3 regions of the Variovorax sp. RCC_210 genome follow, and region 1 is predicted to be linked to each of the others. Evidence: riboswitches for the same ligand, from Rfam matches in the RefSeq annotation. Region 1 holds a riboswitch; each other region holds the start of a gene.

Region 1 (3,265 bases):
TCGTCCGCCAACCCCTGATCCCGGAAACCGCGTTCTGCCAGCCGATGGTGTGCGTGGTGCTGCAAGGCGTGAAGCAGGTTCTTGTCGGCGGTCACCTCATCCGCTACGGGACGGCGCACTCTTTCGCATCCGCCGTCGAATTGCCCGCGACCGGTTGCGTGCTCGAAGCGGAAACCGACAAGCCCTATGTCGCAGTGGGCCTGACGCTCGACCACGCCATGCTCGCGAACCTGGTCACCGAGCTGCCGCCGGTTTCTACATTGCCGCAAACCATGGGATTCGGCGTGGCGACCGTCTCGCAACCGCTTCTGGAGGCGCTCGACAGCCTGCTGGCGCTTCTGGATCGCCCCGATGACATCGCCGCGCTTTCAAAAGGACGTGAGCGGGAGGTGCTGTACCAACTGCTGCGCAGTCCGCATGCCCCCATGCTGCGACAGGCGCTCAGCGTGGACGGCCAGCTGGCGAGAATCCGCGAGGTGATCCAGCGGATACGCCAGCAAGTCGACACGTCCCTTTCGGTATCGGCGCTTGCCGAGTTGGCCGGCATGAGCGTGCCGTCTTTCCACCGCCACTTCAAGGCGGCCACAGGCATGAGCCCGCTGCAATACCAAAAGACGCTGCACCTTCATGCAGCGAGAAAGCTGATCGTGGCCAGCGGCGATGCCGCCAGGACCGCTTACGCGGTCGGCTATGAAAGCCCTTCGCAATTCAGCCGGGAGTACGCCAGGTTGTTCGGCATCTCCCCAGCCCGCGACGCCGCGCGGTTTCGACAGGGGGCGGGGCCGACCGCTTTCGGACTGGTCTGACTGCCGCGCAGCGGTCCAACGGGGAGGACTTCGCGCCATCTGCTTCTAAGAAAACGAACGCGCGTGTGAGGTCGACTCCCGTTCCGTGGCTCACTCGCAAGGAAATCGCAGGCGGCCGAGGTCGACAGCGGCGATTGCCCGTGTAAGTAGAACGTTCATGAAGATGTCACCACTTGCAACGATGCTGCAGCCCTCGATTCCCGAAAAAGCTGTGGCTGCCATGTTTCCCACCAAGACCGACAAGGCGCGCGACGAACTCCAGGGCCGCCAGCGCACGCTCAGCCAGCGCGAGCGCGCGCTGCTGCTCATGGCCGACGGCCGGCGCTCGCTGACCGACTTCAGCCCGCTGTTCAGCACGCGGGACGAGGCCGAGCAGGCGCTGTCGGCCCTGGTGCAGCGCGGCTACCTGCAAGACCCGCACGCGGCGGCTGCAGCTGCCGCCCAGGCCGCGCTACTGGCGTCGCAGGCATCGCAGGCATCGCAGGCATCGCAGGCCGCGCAAGCGGCCAGCGACGCCCAGGCGGCTCAAGCCATGGCGGCGCTGCCGGCGGTCGACCCGATCCAGGTCAGCACCTCGGCCGACAGCTTCGACGGCAAGCGCTCGCTGGCGACCACGCGCATGTTCCTGTTCGACATCTGCGAGCGCATGTTCGTGCGCCGCGACCCCAAGTTCGCGTCGCAGATGCGCGACGCCCTGCGCGAAGCGCGCGACCGCGAGGCGATGATGACCATTGCCGCGCTGATGCTCAGCGAGGTCGAGAAGGCGGCCGGGGCCGAGCGCGCCGAGTCGCTGCGCGAGCGCATCGACCGGCTGCTGCCGCCGGCTGAAATCGTTCACTGAGGCCAAAGCCCCGCGCGCCGCGATCCACTACACTCGCCCGGGTCAGGAGAGAGCCCCGCGCGACGGGGCCGCCGAAGGCGCAGGGGTCTCCCGAACGCTCAGGCAAAAGGACTGACAAGGCGCCGGTGCACACCGGCGTTTCCTTGCTGGAGAGAGGCCGCCGCACCCCACGGTGCAACGGCCCACCGAAGGAGCAAACCCCGATCGTGGGGCGAATCTCTCAGGTAAAGCGGACAGCAGGGGTGGCCCATGGCTTGCGTCATGGATTTCGTCTGCCCCTTTGGAGTGCCCCATGGCCTCTTCCACTGCTTCCGCTGCTCCCGCCGCTTCCGCTGCTTCCGCCTCCGACACCCTGTTGAAGACACCCCTGCACGACCTGCACGTCGAGCTCGGCGCCCGCATGGTCCCCTTCGCCGGCTACACCATGCCGGTGCAATACCCCGCCGGCCTGATGGCCGAGCACAAGCACACGCGCGACGCGGCCGGCCTGTTCGACATTTCCCACATGGGCCAGCTGCGCCTGGTCGGCCCCGACGCCGCGGCCGCCTTCGAAACCCTGATGCCCGTCGACGTGATCGACCTGCCCGCCGGCAAGCAGCGCTACGGCCTGCTGCTGAACGACGAGGGCGGCATCCTCGACGACCTGATGTTCTTCAACGAAGGCAACGGCTCGCTCTTCGTGATCGTCAACGGCGCCTGCAAGGTGGCCGACATCGCGCACATCCAGCAGAAGATCGGCAGCCGCTGCACCGTGCAGCCCCTGCCCGACCAAGCGCTGCTGGCGCTGCAGGGCCCGCAGGCGGCCGCCACGCTGGCGCGCCTGTCGCCCGGCATCGAGCGCTTCGTGTTCATGACCGGCGGCGCGGTGCAGATCGGCGACGGCGACGCGAAGGTGCCAGCCTTCGTCACCCGCAGCGGCTACACCGGCGAAGACGGCTTCGAGATCTCGGTGGCCGCCACCGACGCCGAGCCGCTGGCGCGCCTGCTGCTCGCCCAGCCCGAAGTGAAGCCCATCGGCCTGGGCGCGCGCAATTCGCTGCGGCTCGAGGCCGGCCTGTGCCTGTACGGCAACGACATCGACACCACCACCACGCCGGTCGAGGCCTCGCTCAACTGGGCGATGCAGAAGGTGCGCCGCGCCGGTGGCGCGCGCGAAGGCGGCTTTCCCGGTGCGGCCAGGATCCTGGCGCAGCTCGCCGCGGCCACCCCGGGCGCGGCCGGCCACACCGACCACGACACGCTCAAGCGCAAGCGCGTGGGCCTGGTGGCGCTGGAGCGCATTCCGGTGCGCGACGGCACGCTGCTGCAGTCCTTCGAGGGCCACGACATCGGCATCGTCACCAGCGGCCTGCTCGGCCCCACGGCCGACCGCTGCATCGCCATGGGCTACGTGGCCACGGCGTTCGCCGAGCCGGGCACGCGCATCCAGGCCATCGTGCGCGGCAGGCCGGTGCCGATGGAAGTCTCGACCCTGCCCTTCGTGCCGACCCGCTATTACCGCGGCTGAGCCTGCCGACCGCCCCCGGACCCGGCTAGGCTCTGCACCCCGAAACATTTTTTCCACGAGGAGTTTTTCATGAGCATCAAGTACACCAAGGACCACGAATGGGTGGCGGCC
Region 2 (3,265 bases), on a different contig from region 1:
TAGTCGGTCGAGTAATGCACCATCAGCGCGCCGATCTGCCGGGCCGCCTCGGCCACCACGCCGGGCGAGGTGGCGTTGAGCTTGCGCGCGAACTCGGGCTCGCTCTCGGCCTTGTCGACGGCGGTGTGCGCCGCGGCATTGACGATGACGTCGGGGCGCACCTTGAGCACGGTCTCCGCCAGCTGCTCGGGCCGGCTGAAGTCGGCGTGGAAATCGGTGCTGTCGAAGTCGAGCGCCACCAGCTCACCGAGCGGCGCCAGGCTGCGCTGCAGTTCCCAGCCGACCTGCCCGCCCTTGCCCAGCAGCAGCAGCTTCATGCCGCGGCCTTCGTCGGTGCGGTCGATGCTGCAGGTGCGGCGTCGTATTGCTTTTCGACCCACTCGCGGTAGGCACCGCTTTGCACGTTGTGCACCCACTCGCTGTTCGCGAGGTACCACTCCACCGTCTTGCGGATGCCGGTGTCGAAGGTCTCGGCGGGCTTCCAGCCGAGTTCGCGCTCCAGCTTGCGCGCGTCGATGGCGTAGCGGCGGTCGTGGCCGGGGCGGTCGGTGACGTACGTGATCTGCGCGTTGTACGGCTTGCCGTCGGCCTTGGGGCGCAACTCGTCGAGCAGCGCACACACGGTGTTGACGATCTCGATGTTGGGCTTCTCGTTCCAGCCGCCGACGTTGTAGGTTTCACCGAGCCGGCCGGCCTCGAGCACGCGGCGGATGGCGCTGCAGTGGTCCTTCACGTAGAGCCAGTCGCGCACCTGCATGCCGTCGCCGTACACGGGCAGCGGCTTGCCGGCCAGCGCGTTGACGATCATCAACGGGATCAGCTTCTCGGGGAAGTGGAAGGGACCGTAGTTGTTCGAGCAGTTGGTGGTGAGCACCGGCAGGCCGTAGGTGTGGTGCCAGGCGCGCACGAGGTGGTCGCTGGCGGCCTTGCTCGCCGAGTACGGGCTGTTGGGCTCGTACTTGTGCTCTTCGGTGAAGGCGGCGTCGGTCTTGGAAAGCGAGCCGTACACCTCGTCGGTCGACACGTGCAGGAAGCGGAAGGCGGTCTTCTCGTCGGCCGGCAGCGCGCTCCAGAAACCGCGCACCGACTCGAGCAGGCGGAAGGTGCCGAGCACGTTGGTCTGCACGAAGTCTTCGGGGCCGTGGATGGAGCGGTCGACGTGCGACTCGGCGGCAAAGTTGACCACGGCGCGCGGCTTGTGCTCGGCCAGCAGGCGGTCGATAAGGGCGCTGTCGCCGATGTCGCCCTGCACGAAGATGTGTCGGGGGTTGCCCTTGAGCGACGCGAGGGTCTCGAGGTTGCCCGCGTAGGTCAACTTGTCGAGATTCACGACCGGCTCGTCGCTGTTCGCGATCCAGTCGAGTACGAAATTGGCGCCAATGAAGCCAGCGCCGCCGGTAACCAAGATCATGGAGTCCCCTGAATGTTGGAAGTCATCGCCTTGTCGCAATGAACGTAACGCGCGATTATCCCATTGGGTCAACAGGCCGAAACACAAGACGTTACCGTTCTCTTCACCCCGTGTTTACAATCGCGGCACTGCAGGAGAGCGGGCCACCCGGTGGCCCTACCGAAGGCGCAAACTCCCATAAACGCTCAGGTCGGCCCGACGAAGTCTTGAAAAGGCTTCGGCAAGGGGTCAGTACTGCACCACATCAAACGCCGTCTGGAGAGCCATCGCACCGTTCATTGGTCGCGATGCACCGAAGGAGCAAACCCGTTGCAATGGCGCAACAGGTGAATCTCTCAGGTACCGAGGACAGGGGGAGCGGCAACTTGGACTTCGGTCGTCCGGTTGCCTGCTATTGATTCAATAGCACACCACGCCCGTCGTTCAAGCGCTGCAACCTCAAAGGTACTTGAAATGCGCGTGATCGTTCTTGGCGCCGGCCTGCTCGGCGTGACCTCGGCTTACTACCTCCAGCAACTCGGCCACGAAGTGACCGTGATCGACCGGCAGGCCACCCCGGCCGCCGAAACCAGCTTCGCCAACGGCGGGCAGATCTCGGTGAGCCATGCCGAACCCTGGGCCAACCCCAGCGCGCCGCTCAAGGTGCTGCAATGGCTGGGCAAGGAAGACGCCCCGCTGCTCTTTCGCATCCGCGCGGACATGCGCCAGTGGCTCTGGGGCCTGCAGTTCCTGCGCGAATGCACGCCGGCGCGCACCCGCCACAACATCGAACAAATCGTTCGCCTGGGCACCTACAGCCGCGAGATGTTGCAACAGTTGCGCCGCGACACGCGAATCGACTACGACCAGCGCACCCAAGGCATCCTGCACTTCTATACGACGCAGAAGGAGTTCGACGGCGCCCTCGCCCCCGCCGAGCAGATGCGCGCCCTGGGCTGCGAACGCCAGGTCATCTCGGCCGACGAGGCGGTGAAGATCGAGCCAGCCCTCGCCCACATCCGCCCGAAGCTGGCCGGCGCCACCTTCACGGCCGAGGACGAGTCGGGCGATGCCAACCGCTTCGCGCGCGAACTGTCGAAGCTCGCCGCCGCGGCCGGCGTGAAGTTCCTCATGAGCCACACCATCACCGCACTGCGCGAAGCCGGCGGCGCCATCGACCACGTCGAGGTGACCGACAACGAAGGCCGTTTCCAGCGCATTCGCGGCGACGCCTTCGTGATGGCGATGGGCTCGCTGAGCCCGCTGCTCGCCGCGCCGCTGGGCATCCGCCTGCCGATCTACCCGGCCAAGGGCTATTCGGTGACGCTGCCCGTGAAGGACGCCGCCAAGGCGCACCAGGTCTCGCTGACCGACGACGAGTTCAAGCTGGTGTTCTCGCGCTACACCTCGGAGACGGGCGACCGCCTGCGCATCGCCGGCACGGCCGAGCTCAACGGCTACGACCGCGACCTGAACCAGGTGCGCTGCGAGGCCATCGTGCGCCGCGTCGAAGAACTGTTCCCCGGCGCCGGCGACACCACGCAGGCGCAGTTCTGGACCGGCCTGCGCCCGGCCACGCCGAGCAACGTGCCGCTGATCGGCAAGACCAAGCTCGCCAACCTGTTCCTGAACACGGGCCACGGCACGCTGGGCTGGACGCACGCGTGCGGCTCGGGCAAGTCGATCGCCCGCATCGTGAGCGGGCTGGCGCCGGAGGTCGATTTCGCGTTCACCGGCATGCCCGCGCCGCAGCCGCGCGTGCTGCAGCCGGCCTGATCGACTCGACCGGCCTGCGGGCCGGTCAGTCGTTGCTGGTGAACACCGTCAGCACCCCGGTATAGCCATACAGGTGATGCCGGGCGATTTCGCCCGCCG
Region 3 (3,265 bases), on a different contig from region 1:
TGTCTGCGATGCCCCAGCCGGTGATGAACAGGTTCCAGCCGCCGTTGGCCACCGGGTCTTTCTTGGCGCGCCGCGTGACCAGCGTGGGCCAGTCCATCGACTGCATGTCGACGTTGAAGCCGGCCTGCTTGAGCAGCTGCGCCATCACCGGCGGAAACTTGTTGAGCACCGCGAAGTCGGCCGGGTACATGAGCACCACGGGCTTGCCGTCGTAGCCCGCTTCCTTCAGCAGCGCCTTGGCCTTTTCGAACTGCGGCTTGCCGGTGAAGTAGCTCGCCTTGTCGGAGGCATAGGCCGAGCCGCACGGGTAGATGGAGGCGCAGCTGTTGTAGAGCTCCTTGTGCACCAGTTGCGCGCGCATCAGCGCTTCCTGGTTGATGGCCATGAACGCGGCCTGCGCGATCTTCGGGTTGTCGAAGGGCGGGATGAAGTGGTTCAGGTGCAGCGCGAACGAGCCCTTGGGCACCGGGCTGTCGATGGTGATGGCGGGGTTGTTCTTCAGCGCCGTGTACTGCTCGGACGGCACCCACTCGATCATGTCGACCTCGCCGTTGGCCAGCGCGTTGGCCTGGGTTTGCGCGTCTTTCAGCACGATCCATTCCATGCGGTCGACGTACACGTTCTTGCCGCCGGCGGTGCCCGAGGGGGCCTCGGTGCGCGGCACGTACTTGGTGTTCTTCAGGTAGACGATCTTCTCTCCGGGGCGGTACTCGTCCTTCTTGAAGATGTAGGGGCCGGAGCCGGTGGCGTCGTCGATCTGCTTGTCGGCGGGCGTGGCGGCCACGCGCGCGGGCATGATGAAAGGCGGGTTCGAAGAGGGCTTGCTCAGCGCGTCGAGCACCATGCCGAAGCTGTCCTTGAACACCAGCTTGAACGTGTTGGCGTCCACCGCCTCGGCCTTGTCCAGCGCGGTGAACATCTTCTGGCCCAGGCCATCGCGCTGGCCCCAGCGCTTCAGCGAGGCGATGACGTCTTCGGACGTGACGGGCTTGCCGTCATGAAAGGCCAGGCTCTTGCGCAGCGTGAAGGTCCAGGTTTTTCCGTCGGGGCTGGTGGTGTACTTGTCGACCATCTGCGGATGCACCTTGCCTTGCTCGTCCACGCCGAACAGCGTGTCGTACACCATGTAGCCGTGGTTGCGCGTGACGAAGGCGGTGGTCCAGATCGGGTCGAGGATCTTCAGGTCGGACTGCGGCACCAGGCGCAGCACCTTGCCCGCGTCCTGCGCGAAGGCAGCGGCAGCGGCCGTGGCCAGCAACGCGCCCGCGAACATGGCTTTCAGTTGTCGTTTCGTCAGCATGGATCAGTTCTCCGGTTGAAAAAGAAAGGCGCGAACACGCGCAACGCCGCGGCACACGTACTGCATGCGGCGTGGCAGCGTGGCGGCCTGGCGGCGTTGCGGAAAACAGGTCATGAAGAAAGCGGCTCCGGAAGCGAACAAGGACACGCCGCACGCAATGCGCGGTGTGCCCCTGCTGTCCTTTTGCCTGAGAGATTCACCCTGCGCGCACATCGCACAGGGCTTGCCCCTTCGGCGGCTGCCCTCGGCCCTTGCAACGGGGCCGGTCAGCGCTCTCCAGCGTCAGTAAAAATCCAGTCTTGGGACCTGAGCGTTATGGGCTGTCGCCTTCGGTAATGCACTAACTCGACGCATCGGGCCGGCATTTCTCCTGGATCAACTTCTCAAAGCAGATTGCGTGCCAAAAGCAGCAATCCGCGAGAAAGCTGCGCCGCAGTCAACGTCTACTGCGGGCCGCCGCAGAAGTCCGCGCGTTCGGTCGTCTTCGCGGTGAAGCGGATGCGCGAGGTGGTGGTGGCGCGCTGCGGCTCGCCTTGCGGCCACTCGCTCTGCAGCCACGTGTACTGCCAGTCGTACGGCGCGCCGGGCTTGGCCGCCTGGCCGTACGCGATGCGCAGGCTGCCGTTGCTTTCGTCGTGGCAATGCTTGGAGGTCTTGTAGTCCTTCTCGCTGAAGCAGGCGCGGATCATCTTGAAGCACGAGAAGGGAATGCCGCGCTGCACGGCACTCCTCGCCTTGCCTTCGCCCTCGCCCTCGCCTTCACGTTCGCGTTCGAGCGGCACGAAGTCCGCCGTGTCGAACGACGCGCCGCCGCCCGAGTACATCTCCGACACGGTCTGCAGCACGGCCACCGCCCACTTGCCCTCGGCCGTCGGGTAGAGCGCGGGCGCGAGCGACAGGCGCATGTCGCGCGGGCCGGAGCCTTCGGCGCCGTCTTTCTTCAGCGCGTCGGCATAGGCGGAAAAATCGTTCAGCGTGGTGAGCTGCCATCCCTTGGCGTCGGTGCTTCGCTTCACGCGCGCCATGACCAGCGGCTCGGCGGAGAGCACCAGGTAGTCGCCGGGCGTGGCGCCGCGTGGGCGGTACAGGCCGATCTGCTGCACGTCGCAGGGCTGCGGCAGCAAGGCGCACAACCGGACGCGCCATTGCGGGTCGAGCGCCTCGGGCTTGTTCACGGCATCGAACACCTGCGCGGTGGGCGCGGCCGGTGCGGCGAGCGCGGGGCCCGCCATGAGCGCCAAGGTGAGCGACGCGAGGAAACCGGCGGTGAGCAGTTTTTTCATGGAGCCGAATGGTAGCCACGCATCGCAATTCGCGTCGGAGGTTTGCATGCCCACGCCGCGCGAGCGCTTGATAAAGTCGCCCGCGACCATGAACCCATCCAGCTCCGCTCCCTCTTCCCCCGTCCTGCAGATCGACGCGCTCGGCTTCGCCTACCCCGACCAGCCGGCCATCGCCTCGAACTGGAGCGCCCGCGTCGGCCCCGGCGTCACGCTGCTGTACGGCGACACGGGGGCCGGCAAGACGGCGCTGCTCCAGGTCATTGCGGGCGCGCTCCCGGCCAGGGGCGGCCTGACGGTGGCCGGCGCCAGCCTCGCCGCCGCGCCCGAGGCATACCGGCGCAACGTGTTCTTCGTCGACCCGTCCACCGACCGCTTCGACCAGAGCACGGTGCACGCCTGCACCGCCGCGCTGCGCGAGGGCGACGCGGGCTTCGACGAGGCACGGTGGCAGGCGCTGGTCGAGGGCCTTTCGCTCACGCCGCACCTGGAAAAGTCGATGTTCATGCTGTCGACCGGCTCCAAGCGCAAGGTGTGGCTGGCCGCGGCGCTGGCCTCGAGCCGCCCGCTGGTGCTGCTGGACGAGCCCACCGCGGCGCTGGACGCGGGCTCGGTGCGCTGCCTGTGGCGTTCGCTGGGCGAACTCGCAGGGCCGGCCACCGGGCGGGCCTTCGTGGTGGCCAGC

Evidence for each region. Region 1 has a riboswitch for glycine ahead of gcvT (glycine cleavage system aminomethyltransferase GcvT). Riboswitches for the same ligand answer to the same signal wherever they lie in the genome.
Region 2: it holds a riboswitch for glycine, as region 1 does, so the genes downstream of both, AB6807_RS26580 (D-amino acid dehydrogenase) here and gcvT (glycine cleavage system aminomethyltransferase GcvT) in region 1, are expected to answer to the same signal.
Region 3: it holds a riboswitch for glycine, as region 1 does, so the genes downstream of both, AB6807_RS33355 (ABC transporter substrate-binding protein) here and gcvT (glycine cleavage system aminomethyltransferase GcvT) in region 1, are expected to answer to the same signal.

What each region holds. Positions count from the first base shown of each region.
Region 1 is NZ_JBFUPJ010000006.1:329,051-332,315, reverse strand. Features, by position in the region: gene AB6807_RS19830 (AraC family transcriptional regulator N-terminal domain-containing protein) at 1-806, shown strand, start outside; gene AB6807_RS19825 (hypothetical protein) at 964-1,647, shown strand; glycine riboswitch at 1,681-1,767, shown strand; glycine riboswitch at 1,784-1,894, shown strand; gene gcvT (glycine cleavage system aminomethyltransferase GcvT) at 1,940-3,154, shown strand; gene gcvH (glycine cleavage system protein GcvH) at 3,224-3,265, shown strand, end outside.
Region 2 is NZ_JBFUPJ010000011.1:80,344-83,608, forward strand. Features, by position in the region: gene rfbD (dTDP-4-dehydrorhamnose reductase) at 1-317, opposite strand, end outside; gene rfbB (dTDP-glucose 4,6-dehydratase) at 314-1,411, opposite strand; glycine riboswitch at 1,533-1,622, shown strand; glycine riboswitch at 1,657-1,773, shown strand; gene AB6807_RS26580 (D-amino acid dehydrogenase) at 1,865-3,166, shown strand; gene AB6807_RS26585 (FIST C-terminal domain-containing protein) at 3,192-3,265, opposite strand, start outside.
Region 3 is NZ_JBFUPJ010000017.1:81,019-84,283, reverse strand. Features, by position in the region: gene AB6807_RS33355 (ABC transporter substrate-binding protein) at 1-1,300, opposite strand, end outside; glycine riboswitch at 1,466-1,590, opposite strand; gene AB6807_RS33350 (hypothetical protein) at 1,744-2,583, opposite strand; gene AB6807_RS33345 (ATP-binding cassette domain-containing protein) at 2,672-3,265, shown strand, end outside.